Regions from separate parts of the Pseudoalteromonas sp. Bsw20308 genome, predicted to be linked through region 4. Evidence: predicted binding sites of a transcription regulator. Region 4 holds the regulator's gene; each other region holds the start of a gene.

Region 1 (4,401 bases), on a different replicon from region 4:
TGCTGATTTTTAATAAATGCATATGGCCACAACTGCTATATTATACAAATTATGGTTTTTATTAGTTAAATTGAAATCGTTTATGATTAAGTTTTTTCAAAAAAAAATATAAAAATAGATTCAAGAAATAGCTTAACAAACAATGTAAACAAAATTATTTCACTGATAAAAATAAGTCATCAAAGGGTTAAAATGACTAGCAATATACAAATAAACATTTTAGATAATACTTTATGGGCAAAGTGTATTGCTCTAGTCTCGTTTTTACTTTTGTGTAATTTTGCCTCAGCTAACGATGAGCCATATCCGCAAAATTACCAAGCGGCTCAAGCTCTCATTAATAACATAAAACTAAATGAAATAGACTATCTTCAAAATGAAGACAAACTCGCTCAGGCGTTTAAAATAAGCAAAGAGCAAAATTGGGAAAAACTTCATCTAGAAGCGGCCGCTTTGTATGCGGAGCTACTTTTTAGACAAGAAAAATACGAGGCGTTAAACACACACTTGTCTTATTACTTAAAGAACAAAGAGTTACCAAATCAAAAAAGTGTTCATTTATTATTTCTCGAATCACAACTGAAGTCTTTAGCGAGAAAGCCAAACCCAGCTCCAGCACTAATACTAGCCACGAAATTAGAAGAGAGCTTGCAACAGTATTCGGCTAAAGAAAAAATCATTATTTTACGAGCACTTGCTTACTATTACACCGATACAGATGCACTGAAAAAAACCCTAAATGTTGCACTGGAGGGGCTAGAATTAGCATTAAAAGATGACGACTCAGCATCTCAAGGATACTTTTTTAGAAAAATAGCCGATGCATACAATTATCTAAATGAAAAAGACAAAGCCGTATATTATGCAAAGAAAGCGGTTGAAGCATATGAAAAAACGCAAGATGGGCTTTTTACTGCAAAAGCATATTGGAGTTTAAGTAATGTATTGCTTGAGATAGAAAAACCTAAAGATGCCTTAATATATCTAAACAAAGCATTATTTTATTTTAAAAAAGTTAATGCGCAAAAAGGCCTAACCTTTGCCCAATACTCAATTGCCAGTATTGAGTACTTACAAGCAAACTACGACAGAGCCTTAACTTTAACTAAAGAAAACATTGAGCTCGCTCGTTCTGCAGGTATTTACGACATGCAACTTGCATCGCTCATTTTGTTAGCTGACATATATATAAAACTAGATTTACTTGATCAAGCAAATGAAGCAAACGATGAGGTATTTTTAAAATTAGATAAATTCAGCCGCAGCATTTATAAAGCCGAGTTTCTAAGTAAACGCTATGAGTTAAAGCGACACCTTAACTATACTGACGAGGCTTTTGAAGCAATTGAACAAAAGCTCCTTTATACAAAAAAACACTACGAAGCAACCAGTGAAAATAATATAAAAACACTGCAGGTCAAGTTTGAAGTAAAAGAACAAGAAGAAAAAATACAACAACTAGAATACGCAAAAGACATTAGTGAACTGCAAGCAAAAGAAGAGTACCAAAAAAAAATAATTTGGCGACTTAGCGCTGCTATTGCGTTTATTTTAGTTATTGTTTCATTCTTTTTATTTTACAAACAGTCTCGACAACGTCAAAAATATCACGATATTTCATTAACAGATTATCTAACAAATAGCCCTAATCGTAGAGGAATAATGCGCGCAGCAGAAGCAAAGCTTGATGAAGGTAAAATGACGATAGCAATTGTTGACTTAGACTACTTTAAAAAAGTTAACGACCAATTTGGTCACGATGCTGGAGATTTAGTTCTTATTGCCTTTGCAAAAGCTGTAAAAGAAACACTAAGTGGTGATCATCAGTTTGGCCGCTACGGCGGCGAAGAATGGTTGTTTGCACTAAATTCAGTTGACGAACTAGCTATTCGAAATATATTTGACCAGCTCGCCACTAGGTTTACCGAGCATTGTAGTAATATAAAAGACCTTCCTAGTGATACAAAAATCACTTTTAGTGTGGGAGCCTCTGTAAGTAGCCCTTTAAAAAGCACACTGGATGTTCTTATTAAGCATGCAGATAAATTACTTTATAAAGCAAAAGAAAACGGAAGAAACCAAGTCGTTGTTGATTAAATAAACACAGCTAGAAGTACTTGCTCAGTTTATTGACTAAAGTCCATCTAAAACCATCTGTTTAATTTTATGTGCTTTTACAAAATGATCTAATTTATGGGTGTGTATCCACCAAGTAGCGGCCTCCATAAGTAGCTCTGGGTCGTCGTTTTTATTGGCAAAAAATGCATAAAAAGAAAGCCCCACATTTTCGCCTTTAGCTGCTATTTTTTTATCGCATACGGTAATTATTTTTGCTCTTAGTTCTTCTCTCATACATACCTTATTTAATTATATTTTTACTATTAAAATACGCCATTTAAAACGCTAACGATTAGCTGTAAAAGGCTTCTATCAACCAAGCCATGATTCTCAAGCTCTTTATTAGGCGTATTTACTTTTGCAGCTTTGCATTCATTATCTAATGTCTCATTTTTACGTGTATCGGTTTCGTATGCAATATCTGCTTGTTCCATACATTTTGCCGAGCCTGCGTAAGGCTTCGCCGTACAAGCGCTTAGTAATAATAAAAGTGAAATTGCTATCAACAATTGCTTCATAACCAATCCTATTTTTACGCAACTTATTTACTTTAAATCACAGCTGCAAGTTAGCCTATTTACTTTTTTACCAACATTACAAAAAATTCAAAAAAGAACGTACCGATGGCATCAAAAAAAGTGTCGTTTTTTTCATCCTTTTTAATTTGTGCGCTAATGCATTGATTATAAACCTGTGAGCTTGTTTGAGCACCATTCCGATCAAACGTTTCAGCTTTTTCAATGCATAAGTTAGGGTCAGAACGCGAGGCAGTACTACATGCACTCAGTAGAGCGCACAGCAATAATGCGGCGATGGGGGTTTTTATGTTCATCCTTAAACTATCCTATTAAGTTAACGTGCTACCTGCATTTATACCGATTGATGTTATATGTGGGAGTAACATATAGGTTGTACCTAAATAACGCTGCTACTTTATCACTGCAATAAAATAAACAACCAGTAAATATTTGTAAGGTTCTGTAGGGATTTATACTCACTTTTATAATTGAACTACGCAAAAACCTGAAATTATTGCATTCATGCAAATGTAAAATTTACAGTGATAGCAGCCTAATAATAAAAAAATTAAAATATATTCATTAAAATACAATAACTTAATATTTGGCATTTCGTTTGCTAGTTAGTGTTATAAGCAAATAAATTGTAAAAGGACTAATTATGAATATTTTTGAAGCACTACGTCACGATCACGACAAACAACGAAAATTGGTAGATGCGCTTATTCAAACACACGGCGACACAGAGCAGCGCCACAAGTTAATGGATGAGCTAAAAACAGAATTAGAAGATCACGCAAAATTTGAAGAACGTTACTTTTATAACCCACTTATGTTTGATGACTTAACTCATGAAAAAGCACGCCACAGCGTAGCTGAACATCACGAAATTGATGAATTAATTGAACAACTCGAAGATACAGAAATGAGCTCGTCTGCATGGTTAGTTACAGCTAAAAAGCTGCACCATTTGGTACATCATCATTTAAGTGAAGAAGAACACGAAGTGTTTCAATTAGCGGGGAAAGCACTTAACGAAGGGCAAAAAGAGAGCCTTGCTGAGCAATATAACGATGCTATGTACTAGTTGCATAACATATAAATCGACTTCCACACACTCCCTGTGTACTTATTGGTTATAAGCCATATGGCTTATAACCATTTTTTCTTTTACTACTTCACAGTAAATTTCACGTCTTGGTCGCGTAATAAGTAAAGTGCAAAACACGCAGCCCACATTGGCCATGCAGTGAAGAATAATAAGTTGTTGAAGCCATCAATGTATTGGTTATAAGATGAAAGCGTAGACAAACCATGCATCACAAAAATCACACCATAAGTAATGCGTTTTTTAATACCCGCTAAAAATGCCAATACTAATACAAGTTGCAGAGCACCGATAACATAAGCAACCATGTCTGATGAACCGCTGATCCCATAAAAGTGCTCGAAAATACGTGCGCTATGGCCTGGATTTACGAATTTATCGAATGTCCACATGATCATTACAATAAAAACGCCCAAACGAAGCGATAAAAGAGACCACTGCAGACGATTTTGTACGTCTGAACTCATTGAACCTGTCATAAAATTCCCTCAAAAATGTATAAATAAACCTTGAAGTAATCAAGACCGTATTAGTTAGTTTTTATTTCAACACAGCGTAATTATTTTTGCTTATTTTACTTTTAGAAAATAAAGCGTGGATTATTTGAAATATGCAGATTTATTATATGGAAGTTAATACATAATAAAAGGTTAACTA
Region 2 (4,401 bases), 1.7 Mb from region 4:
CTCCCGATAATGATTCATACCAAGCTTCAGACTGCTGTGCGAGAGCATCGAATGCAGCTCCACTCGTAATAGCTTGTCCAGTTACCACACCAATATCGCTAACCATACCAGCATAGGCTTGATTAAATGTTTTATGGTTATCTGCCGTCGTTGTTGTGACAACATTTTGACGTACCAACTCACCATTTTGCAAATCAGCCAACTTTAAACCATTACGGTTATCGTCAAATCCACCTTCGTTAAACTCCAGCGTAAATGTATCGCCTGTTGCCGGTGTACCCTCTATATCAAAGTCAAAACCGTATGAGTCATAAGGAGCACCAAGGCCAGCTAAAACATTTTCACCCGGCGGCGCTATCGTCACAGCTACATTAGCGCCATTACCATCACTAATAAGGTAATCATTAGTACCCGCTGCTTTAACAATTGTGATATCGCCATTCGCTAAGGCAGGTGGTGTAGTTGATGTAAAACCACCTGAGGTAACACTACTAACTGTACCTGCTGATATCGTGCCTGTGCCTATATTATTTATATCGTTCGCAGTTCTAATTGGCGACGCTAACGCAAGGTCATCACCACGTCCGGTTGCAAGCGATATGCTAGAAGCGGCTTGAGAATTTAGCTTAACTTGAAATTGATCACCAGTAGCACCTGTACCAGCAACTGTTATTTGCAGTCCAAAGGACTCGCCACTGGTAATTGATGATGAATCAATCACTCCACTGGTTGTATCTGCAAGTGATGGGTTGCCAATAGGCTCCCCTTTATTATCAATTGCCTGAATACTTACTTCGTTCGGATTAGCGGTATAGGTAATAATGAAGTTACTGGCAGGTAATTCACTACCTTTGCCTGGCTCAACCGTTGCGGTCATGTTTGTAACACCACCAGTATTATCTTGATAAGCAAATGCATTTTCTGTTGGTATGGTAAAAATATCCCCCCCCAACTCACCATTTGCATTCATGCCTAATTTATTTTGTTCGTTAAATGCATCTGCAATAGCCAGTCCCATTTGACCGATTTGATTTTGCGCCGGCACTAAAATATCGTCTCTAAAAGCAAGTAAACCGCCAATTTTACCTTTTAATTTGCTCGTATCAATTTCAAGTGGCACAGCTTTGCCACCGTTAACATCTAACGTTAGCTCTTTAAAACTAGGATCGGGGTCGCCTCTCATAGAAAACAAATTAAACGAACCATTTTGCATAACAACGGCTTCTCCTGTACCCATAAACACAAGCTTTTCACCATTTGGTCCATCAAGTGTTTCTATATCTATAAGTTCGGATAAATCACGTATTGCTTTGTCACGTTCGTTAAAAGTTGAACTTGCATCAGCAGCATTATTCGTTCCATTTACAGCAGCTATATCTTTATTTAAAGCGCTAATACTTTGGATTAGCGTATTGGCTTCCTCTGAAAATATTTCTAATTGTTCATTCACTATACTTTGCTGATCAAAGACAATACCTGAGAGTCTATCCATTTGATCAATTAAGCTTTGTGCATCAGTAATAACTAAAGAACGAGCTACCGTTGATGATGGTTGATTGAGTGCCTCTTGCACGTTATTAAATAACGAATTTATGCCTGTAGATAAGCTATTTGCTTCCTCTGAAAATAAGGTATCAACCCTATTTGCCTCTGTTACAAACTGATCAAAAAATGATTTATTAGATGTATCTCTGTTTAGCTGTTCTTGAGCAAATTGGTTTAGCAAACGGTAGGTTTCACCCCTACCTACCTGATTATCTACCATGGTAGTAAATTCTGTGCGCTCGCGTACATAGCCTTCTGTATTTACATTGGCAATGTTTTTACTTGTCGTTTGCAGTAACTCAGAACTAGCTCTGACTCCTGAACTGGCAATACTCAATAAATCATACGACATGTTACTTTACTCCTTGGCGAATCGCGTTTGCTGCAATATCTTTTAATTCTGCACTATTGAGTACTTGTTTTATTTTGCTAGCGTAATTTGGATCGGTTGCATAACCCGCTTTTTGTAACGAATCTAAAAAGTCGCTTGGCTTTGCTGTATTTTGTAATGCTTCTTGGTAGCGTGGGTTTTGTGTCAAAAAATCAACAAAGTCATTTACACTTTCTTTTATTGAGTCGTACGCCCTAAAGTTTGCTTTCTTTTTGACCGCTGTACCTTGCTCAAATTCGAGTGTGACTTTACTGGCTTTTTCACCTTCCCAGCTTTTATCTGATTTAATATTAAATAAGTTATTTGAACTGTTACCATCACTTTTATTAATGATATGTTTACCCCAACCAGTCTCAAGCGCTGCTTGCGCAACCATTACAGCCGGGTTTAAACCAATTTTCTTTGCTGCCGTTTTAGCGTGTTCCCACACAGAGCTAACAAACTCTTCAGCCGATTCAAATACCGGAGTCTCTATTTTTGATTCTGTAATATCCATGTTCATGTTCGTACTTACAGGCTCTACTGATTTATTATTATTTTCATGAGGAAGCTCTGAGCCCACTCGCTTATCACTTAAAAAGTCCGCTGTTGTTCTCAAAACAGATCCGGGCATAAAATTTTTACCATCAGGGGATAACTGTTGAACGATTAAGTCTGCAAGGCCTAAAGAACCATTTGATGATAGTTCTGTCGATAATTGTTGATCGTGCATTTCTTCAAAGAACTTAACCCCACTGGAATTAAATGGGCTTTCTTTGTCCTCAAATGCTTCGTTTGCCTTGCGCATACTTTTAAGTAACATTTGAGTGAAAATTGCTTCAAATTGTGCAGCGGCTTTTTTTAGCGCAGCCTTTGATGCATCAGTCGATGAATCACCACTGGTTAAGGCTTCTTTACGAAGTGAATCTAAGTTGCCTAAATCAAAAAAGTTTTGCTTATCGAGATGATTTGTTTCCATCAGCTTTTTGACACAATAATGAGTAATGCAATTAAAATGCAAAAATTGAGCCAGTTGACTAACTTTAAATTAGATATATTGCGAGGGAATGATTTTGCCCTAGTAAAAATGTTACTAGGGCGTGTTTAAATACTAAATAACAACTAGTTGACCGTTTATTGCACCAGCCTCTTTTAGCGCTTCAAGAATAGCCATCAAATCACCTGGTGCAGCACCAACTTCATTGATTGCTCTGACTAAATCGTCCAAGCTAACACCAGGATTAAATACAAATGCACGTGAATCATCCTGATTCACATCAATGATACTTTGATTCGTAACGGCGGTTTCACCTTCACTTAATGCATTAGGCTGAGATACATTTTGTTGCTCGGTAATCGTCACAGTTAAACCACCATGAGTAATCGCGGCTGGCTGTAGTTTTACATTTTTCCCAATTACAATCGTCCCCGTACGAGAGTTAACAATAATTTTTGCTGCGTTATCCGCAGGGGTAAACTCTAAGTTTTCAAGTGTTGATAAATACGATACACGTTGTGATGCATCTCTTGGGGCAATAACACGAATAGATGCAGCATCAATAGCTTGTGCGCTATTGGGACCAACTAAGTCGTTTATCGTACTTTCTAAACGTTTCGCTGTTGTAAAATCTGGGCGATTTAAATTAAAAGTAATATAGTCGCTTTGCATAAATGGACTTTTAACGGCACGTTCAACAGTAGCACCATTGGGAATTCGACCGACGGTGGGTGTGTTTATAACAACCTTGCTGCCATCCAAACCCTCAGCTCCTAAGCCGCCAACAATAAGGCTACCTTGTGCTATAGCGTATACATTCCCATCAACACCTTTTAAAAATGTTTGAATTAAAGTACCACCGCGCAAACTACCGGCGCTGCCAATAGACGACACGGTAATATCAATTGTTTGTCCTGGTTTTCTGAACGCAGGTAACTCTGCATGCACAGCAACAGCAGCCACATTTTTAATTTTAGGGCTTAAATTAGCCGGCAGTGTAATACCAAAATTACTTAACATGCCCTTGAAACTCTGTTGGGTAAACTTACTTTGCTCGCCAGTCCCAGGTAAGCCAACAACTAACCCGTAACCCACTAATTGGTTAGAACGCACACCTTCAACCATAGAGATATCTTTAATACGCTCTGCATGTGCCGAAAATTGACATCCCAGCAAAACAATTAAACAAAAAAACTTAAATACATTCATATTGAATGTCCTCTAAAAAGGAAAGAGCGAGCTACTAAAAAAGCGCGTTAACCAACCAGCACTTTGTGCTTCTTGGGTTTGCCCTTTACCTGAATATTGAATCCGTGCATTAGCTATTCGGTTTGATTCAACCGTATTATCTGAGCCAACATCTTGCGGGCGCACCAACCCTTCTAAGCGAATAAACTCTTCGCCTGTATTAAGAGTTAACCATTTTTCACCTCGAATAACTAAGTTACCGTTTGGTAAAACACGCATCACATTAACCGATATATTGCCA
Region 3 (4,401 bases), 320 kb from region 4:
GTAGTACCTGAATACCTAGCTCAGCTTTAATAGACGCAGTCAACTCAGCAACAGTATCTTCTTTTAGGTCACCTGTTTTGATAATATCTAGGTTTAAATTATTAGTTGTTGGAAGTGAAAAACCATTAGATGAAACCAAACCAATAGTGGAAACCCGATCTTCATACTGCTTATTTGAACACGAACTCAATAGCTTACCCAGCACAGAATTTTTAGCTGGTTGATCAGGTTTAGATTTAACTCTTTTTGTTAGTGAGGCAGCAGTAAATACCTTCTGCTGGTTTTTTACTTGATAGAAGTCAAATTTTGCATGCTTGGGGTCCAAGCTATCAGAAATTACAACATCTTCATGATATTCAACTAGTAATGCATATTCTTGCTTATTACTGTGCTTTTCAATTATCTTACACAACGCCCAGTGATACTGAAAAGTGTATTTTCCAAAAGTGCTAGCACCGGCATTTTCTCTTTGGGGTTCTGCAAGGACATTGTCAGTCATATGACATTAATCTCGATCTATTTCCTTATAAAACTTAGTATTACATGATAACTTCAATTCACAAAGTTGAATATGCAGCTTAATTTATCATTTTAATTTTGTTTATAACTCCCTTCTACGCGCCTTCATAACTTCACCATGAATGATCTTTTAACTTTATCATTTGATTAAAAGAGGTTTTTAATGGAGGTAATATATTAGAAAGCCATTCCTTACAATTTTAAGTATTTAATAAATGCTTCTATCTAATCATTGAGAGACGCACCAAAATAACTATAAGTCTTAAAAGTTACAAGGTTACATTAATTTGGTATATTAAAAAGTAGCACAGAGGTAGCACAGGGTAATTTCGGTTAGTATGTATTTACTTGGAAAGCTTGTAAAAGTGGTGGCCCCTCCCAGACTCGAACTGGGGACCTAACGATTATGAGTCGTGTGCTCTAACCAACTGAGCTAAGGGGCCAACTTTTATATAACTGCTAGGCAGTTAATTTTTGAAGCGTTCAGTCACAGAGCGACTAAAGCGGGTTGCAGTATAAAAACTTTTTGGGGGCTTGTCACTACTAAAAAACCTTTATTTTAACAATCAGTAAGCTAACTGCTTAAATAGTAATCTTTTATGAGGGAGTAATGTGTAAAAATGAGGAATTTAAGAGAAGGGATTCATGCAAGCCAATTAAAAGTGCCTATTTAAGCTGTATTTAAAATTGACTTACACAACTAATAATACAAATAACACAACGTTACTTTTTAGCAATAATATAAATGGCGTGTATTAACCCTGGGAAATAACCTAGCAGTGTTAATAAAATATTTAACCAAAAATGCATACCTAAGCCTACTTGCAAAAATACACCTAGTGGCGGTAATAAAACTGACAATATTATACGAATGATATCCATAACTTAACTCCTTTAAAATTAAAAAACAAAAAGCCCAGATTCACTGGGCTTTGAGTATAGTGCATTATTCAGCAACGATAGATAATTTATCTACCACGTCGCGCACATCTTCAGCATTTTTGGCAATTTTAACCGCTAGCTGTTTTTCAGCTTCAGATTCTACAGAACCGTTTAGAGTTACAATACCGTTATCGGTATCAACATCGATGTCTGTACCACCAACTTCTGAGTCAAATAGGAAGCGTGTTGTGATTACGGTGGTGATTTTAGCGTCTGTTAGGTCGTTATCACCATCATCCATCATGTCTTTGTCTGTGTTTTTGGTATCCATGTTTTTTACAACAGTCAGGCTGTTTTCAACATCGGATACGCCATCTAGGCTAAGTACAAGTTCTTCTGCTAACTCTTTTTCAATTTCGCTATCAACTTTACCTGTAAGTACTACCTTGCCATTTTTTACATCAGTGTTAATGTCAAAGTTGTTTAGATTAGTGTTCATAAGTAGCACTGTTTCTGCCTTACCATCAATCCAAGCATCTTTACTTTCGTTTTCCCAGCTGTTTGCTTGGGCACTCATAGCCGTAGTACCAAGAACTAAAGCCGCGATAATAGATTTGTTAAATGTTTTCATAATCTTTCTCCTTTTGATTAAAGACACTTTAACTAATGCGAACTTTAGGCCAACTAAATTTAACATTTAAATTCAATGGGTTGGGAATTTAAATCAACTCATTTCATGTTATAGCCGTGTAACTATTTACAGACTCATCGGTAAAACTTTCTCACATTGTGAAAATAGCTAGATAATTGCTGTTTTGGTTAATCTATCGTTAATATAACAAAACTAAAAACAGACTGAAAAATTAAGCCTCTGATAATTATTGAAATTATATTTGGTACGCCGTTTGCTTACTCACCACCAATAGTAAATATAATAAGGAATACCCATGTCTGTAAAAGTTGAAGACCGCCCAATAGAGCATGTACGCGAACAAGTGATAGATCAATTAATTTATAATTACAGCCATGGCGTTATTTCAGTGGATGCATTTGAAAGACGCTTAGATGAGGCTATGGATGCAAGTAGTAATGAAGCTTTGTTAATCCTAGTTGAAGACTTAACACTTAATACCGATCAGCAATATAAAGCAGAAAAACAATCGCAATTTACTCCACATTATAGTGCACAGCAAAACAGCGATGATGATTTTACGCTACGCAGCATTTTGGGTTCTAACGAGCGCAGTGGTCAATGGGTTGTGCCAAAAAATATATACTTAACCAATTTTATGGGCTCTGTAGTGCTTGATTTTACTGATGCCATTTTTACCCACCAAAATGTAACGATTCACGTTAACTGTATTTTTGGTAGCGATGAAATTTATGTACCAGAGCATGTAAATGTAGTCTCTAAAATGTTTTGTATTTTAAGCAGCCTTGAAAACAAGTCGGTATCGCTTAACAAGCGCCAAGGGCCCACTATTCATATTGAAGGTAAAGCAGTAATGGGATCGGTTGAAGTTAAAATAAAACGCACCATAAAAGAGAAGTTTATGAGCTTTGCAAACGAGCTAAAAACACAACTTGGCGTTAATAATAACCGCTCATTATAATTTATCTAGCAGCGCGTTAGAGTCGATTGACCTTTAAGGTCAGATATTGCCTTAATTAGGTGCGTTTAATTGCTGCCCGAGATTTGTAACCTAAATAACCTGAACTCTGGATAATAAATCTATCTCAAGCAACTATTTTCAGTGCTAACTGCAGTCCTAGGTAGAGCCTTTCGTTAGCCTGTGTTTGGCATTTATACGTTGTTATTACCTATTTATAGGGAATAAGCACACCACATAGGTGTGTTCTACTAAAAACCAAACACACGGCTTAAAATTCAACTTCGAAAGATAAATAAGCCAAAGTTACTGCCTGACGTTTTATTATAAATCGTTATTTCGCTCGCTTGGTATATCACTTAAATATTCTACAAACTCTACTTCAAATCCAGCCGGATCGATAAAATAAACATTTTTTCTAAATGGGTTGTCACCGCCTTGTTTATCTATTTTAAAATCAACTTGTTGCAAACGCTTTACTACTGCATCTAAATTTTGGGTAACGTAAGCAAAGTGCGCTAAACCTAATTGATGGCCTGCTAAATCTCGGTTTTCACCTTCACCATGATCGCTCATTGCAATGTATTGTGTGTCATCACCAAAATGCACCCAGCGCCTTGGTTTACCATGCCAAGTGCCCCTACCTTCACTTCGGATTGACCAATGAGGGAATACCGCTTGATAAAATTTAATCATATCCTCAATATTATTAACCACTAAATTGACATGTTCTAAATACATAATGTGTCCTTCTTGATTGAGTATGCAAACACAATAAAACCTCAAGTTAACTTTAGGTAAAGTGGTTTTTTAGATTTATTTAAATTTTATACAGCCGCAAATATATATGCAGAACAATAAAGTATAAAAAACACACAAAAGTATTTAGGGTTTATTGTTTACTTTATGGCAGAAATCGCTAAAATACGCCGGCTGAAATATATAAACGTTCTTTTACAACCCAAAGGTAACTCCATGCATCCAATGTTAAACATTGCGGTTCGCGCTGCGCGTAACGCAGGCAAAATTTTACTTCGCGCAAGTGAAGATTTATCAAAAGTTGAAGTGCAACAAAAAGGCGCTAACGACTTAGTAACTAACATTGATAAAGAAGCTGAAGCCGTAATTCGTGACACTATTTTACAATCTTACCCAACTCACTCGATTGTTGGTGAAGAGTTAGGTGAGCATAAAGGCAAGGATGATGATTACCAATGGATTGTAGATCCTATCGATGGAACAACTAATTTCATCAAAGGCATCCCTCATTACGCGGTTTCTATCGCACTTAAAGTTAAAGGTCGTTTGGACCAAGCTGTTATTTATGATCCAATTCGTGGTGAGCTTTTCACGGCTTCTCGTGGTCAAGGCACTCAGCTTAACAGCAAAC
Region 4 (4,401 bases):
ACAACAGCGACACAAGATATTTTAGCTGCTGAAGCGCTTAATATAATGGAACACAAACGTATAAATGGCTTGATTGTTGTTAATGAGCAAAACCAGCCTATTGGCGCACTAAATATGCAAGACTTATTAAAAGCAGGAGTATTATAAATGCAATTTGAAGAACTCTATCAACCGCTGAGTGCTGATGCAAAAGCACGTGCTAAAAAAGTAAAACTACTTATATGCGATATTGATGGTGTATTTTCTGATGGCCGAATTTATCTTGGCAATCAAGGTGAAGAGCTCAAAGCATTTAATACAAAAGATGGTTTTGGCATTAAAGCGCTTATAAACAGTGGCTTTGAAGTGGCTGTTATTACTGGTCGCCATTCGCAGATAGTGCAACAACGTATGACCAGTTTAACAGTACAACATATTTATCAAGGTCAAGAAAACAAGCTTATTGCTTACGAAGAGCTAAAAAACAAGCTTCACCTAAGTGATGATCAAATTGCCTACATTGGTGATGATGGCCCCGATATGCCAGTAATGGAATTAGTCGGGTTTGCCGTTGCAGTTAACGATGCTCACCCACTAATCAAGCGTTTATCACATTACACGACACAGATGCTGGGTGGTTTTGGCGCAGTGAGAGAACTAACCGACTTACTTATGCTAGAGAACGACAAACCACTTACTAGCAAAGGTACTAGTTCATGAATACAGCGCGCATAATTTTAAGCGTTTTATTCATCAGCTGTATGGTTTGGCTTTGGTACCCTTATTTTGCACAAACAAATATGACAGCTCAGGTTGAAGCTGAAGTTATCGCTAAGCCTGATTATATTGCTATTGAGCTAAAACAAACGGCCTATGATGAAAATGGTAAAATTAATCATAAAGTTACAGCTGCTAAAATGGAATTATATCAACAGTTAGGCTTTACCTTTTTTGAAAAGCCCATTTTCACCTTATATAACGAAAAACAAACATGGCGAATAAATGCAGACGAAGCAACGTTATATGAAGGAAAACAATTAATTTTAGAAGGTAACGTGGTTGCCAAGAATCTTACTGATAATGCAATGATAGACAAGATTAATGCGGATAATATTCAAGTAGATATAAAACTACTCACGATGCGTTCAGAGCAACCCGTTATTGTTACGGGACCCAATTTAAAGATCACCGGTAAAGGCCTTGAAGCCGATTTAAAAACTGAAGTGATAAAACTTATTAACCATACGCGAACTATATATTATGACCAATAAAATTTCAAAAATACTTATTATTCCGACACTTATACTAGCTTTCAACCTTAGCGCTGCTGAACAAGCGATTCAACCTGCAGCGAATCAAATATCAATAAGTGCCGACAAACAAGAAGGCCAATTAAAAGAAAACGTCGGAATTTTTGAAAAAAATGTTGAGATTATTCACGGCAACCGCCGTATTACAGCCGACCGTTTAGAAGTACATAAACGTGATGAATTAGGCGATAATAAACAGCTACTAATTGCAACTGGTAGCCCTGCATATTTCGAAGAAAAACAAACTGATGGCACTATAATGAGCGCCAGCGCAAACGAAGTTCGTTATGATGTAGCTAAACGATTTTTAACCCTTATTGGCGATGCACAAGTATCGCAAGCGGGTCAAAAAATAAATGCCAAGAGTATTACTTACGATATGCAACAGCAATTAATTAGCGCTGAAAAAGACGAAAACTCAACCGATCGTGTGCATACTATTTTAGTACCTATTGAGACTAAAAAAGAAAAAAACGATAAAGGTCAGCCATGAGTACATTAAAAGCAGAACTATTAGCTAAAAGTTATAAAGGCCGTGAAGTTGTAAAAAATGTAGGTCTGGAAGTAAAGGCTGGCAGCATAGTCGGGTTACTTGGCCCTAATGGTGCAGGTAAAACCACAACGTTTTATATGATTGTAGGCCTTGTACCTAGTGATAAAGGCAAGATTTCTATCGACGATAACGATATTACTCTTTTACCTATGCATAGTCGTGCTAGATTAGGCATTGGTTACTTACCCCAAGAATCATCAATTTTTAGAAAGCTTACTGTTTATCAAAATTTAATGGCTATTTTAGAAACACGTAAAGAGCTAAATAAGCAAGCAAGAGAAGACACACTTAACAATTTATTAGATGAATTTAGTATTCAGCACATTCGTGATAGCCAAGGTATGGCATTATCAGGAGGCGAGCGTCGCCGAGTTGAAATAGCGCGAGCACTAGCCGCTGATCCTAAATTTATATTGCTTGATGAGCCTTTTGCTGGTGTTGACCCTATTTCAGTGTTAGATATAAAGAAAATAATAGAACATCTTAAAAATCGTGGTATTGGTGTGTTAATTACCGACCATAATGTAAGAGAAACTCTTGATGTTTGCGAAAAAGCCTACATAGTTTCTCATGGTGAGTTAATTGCTTCTGGTACACCAGAGCACGTATTAAACGATAAAACAGTACGTGATGTTTATTTAGGCGAACAATTTAGGCTGTAACATTTACGCCATGTCTTTAAGCATCTGCTAGTATTAATTATAACAACATAAAAGGATTGTTAGAGATACATGAGGCAATCATTACAGCTGCGCATGGGCCAGCAACTTACAATGACTCCACAGCTGCAACAAGCAATTCGCCTGCTGCAACTCAGTACATTGGATCTCCAGCAAGAAATACAAGAAGCACTCGACAGCAACCCCCTATTAGAGGTTGAAGAGCAAGATTACGCCGAAGATTCTGCTGGTAAAAACGAGCAAAAAGCAGATAACGACGATGTAACTGTTAGCGCAAATGCTGATGATGTTCCGAGCGAATATGAGCAAGACAGTGGTGAAGCACTTGCTAAAGATACGCTAAGTGATGAAATGGCTATGGATGTTAGTTGGGATGAATATATGAGCGCAGCCCCAGCGTCATCATCAGGACCAATGCCTGAAGATGAATCTATATACCAAGGCTCCTCAACTGAAACGCTCCATGAATACCTAATGTGGCAACTACAACTGACTCCCTTTAGTCCTACCGATGAAGCGATTGCGATTGCGATTGTTGAAGCCGTAGATGATTCGGGTATTTTAACGCTGAGCTGCGAAGAAATTTTAGAAAGTTTTAATCAAGAGAACGAAGAAGACAACGAAGTTGAACTTGACGAAATAGAAGCTGTTTTAAAACGAATTCAATTGTTTGACCCTGTTGGTATTGCAGCACGTAGTTTACAAGAATGCTTATGTATTCAGCTGAACCAATACGATAAAGAAACACCCTATATTAATGAAACAAAAATGATTTTAACCGAGCACATTGATCTATTAGCTGCTCGCGACTATCGTACATTAATGAAAAAAACAAAGCTCAAAGAAGAAGAGCTTAAAGAAATAATGACTTTAATACATACTCTTAGCCCAAAACCGGCGGATACTATAGTTAGAGAAGAATCTGAGTATGTAATTCCTGATGTATCGGTGAAAAAAATAAAAGGTCGCTGGGTTGTTGAACTAAACCCAGATAGCATGCCTAAAATCAGAGTCAACAGCCAATATGCAGCAATGTCACGCACCGTTAAATCAAGTGGTGATAGCCAGTTTATTCGCTCGCATCTACAAGAAGCTAAATGGTTTATTAAAAGTTTAGAAAGTAGAAACGATACACTATTAAAAGTAACTAATTGTATTGTTAAGCAACAACAAGGTTTTTTTGAGCATGGCCCCGAAGCCATGAAACCAATGGTTTTAAATGATGTAGCAGAAATGGTAGAAATGCACGAATCAACTATTTCACGCGTAACAACTCAAAAATATATGCATACACCTCGCGGTATTTTTGAGCTTAAATATTTTTTCTCAAGCCATGTAAGTACTGAAAATGGAGGCGAATGCTCATCAACAGCAATACGCGCTCTCATTAAAAAATTAATCGCAGCAGAAAACTCAGCAAAACCATTGAGTGATAGTAAAATTGCAGATATATTAGCTGAGCAAGGAATAAAAGTAGCGAGACGTACAATCGCAAAATATCGCGAATCTCTAGCTATTCCACCGTCAAATCAGCGAAAAAGTTTGATTTAAGACGCTAAACAAAGAGGGTAATGCTTATGCAACTAAACTTAACTGGTCGTCACGTAGAAGTAACTGATTCATTAAGAGATTATGTAAATACCAAATTTGCGAAGCTAGAAAGACACTCAGATCATATTAATAATGTTCATGTCATTCTTGATATAGAAAAATTAAACCAAAAAGCTGAGGCAACGATTCATGTAAGTGGAGCTGAGTTATTTGCCTCTACTGAACATCAAGATATGTACGCCGCCATTGACTCGCTGATTGACAAGCTCGATCGCCAAGTTATTAAACACAAAGAGAAGCTTGCTCGACACTAATATTATGAAATTAA

The links. Region 4 encodes sigma-54, which starts transcription at its own class of promoters, with help from an activator protein. Its sites were predicted from a motif close to GTTGGCACGNNNNTNGNNT; they were not measured.
Region 1: D172_RS18245 (hemerythrin domain-containing protein) is a predicted target of sigma-54. The motif match lies at 3,240-3,258, and genes of this name have one in related genera.
Region 2: flgJ (flagellar assembly peptidoglycan hydrolase FlgJ) is a predicted target of sigma-54. The motif match lies at 2,931-2,949, and genes of this name have one in related genera.
Region 3: D172_RS02040 (LiaF domain-containing protein) is a predicted target of sigma-54. The motif match lies at 2,294-2,312, and genes of this name have one in related genera.

What each region holds. Positions count from the first base shown of each region.
Region 1 is NZ_CP013139.1:216,537-220,937, reverse strand. Features, by position in the region: gene D172_RS18270 (RluA family pseudouridine synthase) at 1-13, shown strand, start outside; gene D172_RS18265 (tetratricopeptide repeat-containing diguanylate cyclase) at 193-2,097, shown strand; gene D172_RS18260 (DUF6500 family protein) at 2,134-2,352, opposite strand; gene D172_RS18255 (hypothetical protein) at 2,382-2,636, opposite strand; gene D172_RS18250 (hypothetical protein) at 2,696-2,950, opposite strand; gene D172_RS18245 (hemerythrin domain-containing protein) at 3,298-3,723, shown strand; gene D172_RS18240 (hypothetical protein) at 3,810-4,223, opposite strand.
Region 2 is NZ_CP013138.1:3,060,472-3,064,872, forward strand. Features, by position in the region: gene flgK (flagellar hook-associated protein FlgK) at 1-1,897, opposite strand, end outside; gene flgJ (flagellar assembly peptidoglycan hydrolase FlgJ) at 1,899-2,894, opposite strand; gene D172_RS13520 (flagellar basal body P-ring protein FlgI) at 3,027-4,121, opposite strand; gene flgH (flagellar basal body L-ring protein FlgH) at 4,134-4,401, opposite strand, start outside.
Region 3 is NZ_CP013138.1:486,168-490,568, reverse strand. Features, by position in the region: gene D172_RS02055 (DUF4297 domain-containing protein) at 1-499, opposite strand, end outside; tRNA gene D172_RS02050 (tRNA-Ile) at 886-962, opposite strand; gene D172_RS21140 (YqaE/Pmp3 family membrane protein) at 1,243-1,401, opposite strand; gene D172_RS02045 (BON domain-containing protein) at 1,466-2,032, opposite strand; gene D172_RS02040 (LiaF domain-containing protein) at 2,349-3,014, shown strand; gene D172_RS02035 (VOC family protein) at 3,336-3,752, opposite strand; gene suhB (inositol-1-monophosphatase) at 3,987-4,401, shown strand, end outside.
Region 4 is NZ_CP013138.1:801,839-806,239, reverse strand. Features, by position in the region: gene D172_RS03435 (KpsF/GutQ family sugar-phosphate isomerase) at 1-147, shown strand, start outside; gene kdsC (3-deoxy-manno-octulosonate-8-phosphatase KdsC) at 148-699, shown strand; gene lptC (LPS export ABC transporter periplasmic protein LptC) at 696-1,250, shown strand; gene lptA (lipopolysaccharide transport periplasmic protein LptA) at 1,240-1,782, shown strand; gene lptB (LPS export ABC transporter ATP-binding protein) at 1,779-2,504, shown strand; gene D172_RS03410 (RNA polymerase factor sigma-54) at 2,574-4,073, shown strand; gene hpf (ribosome hibernation promoting factor) at 4,100-4,387, shown strand; gene ptsN (PTS IIA-like nitrogen regulatory protein PtsN) at 4,392-4,401, shown strand, end outside.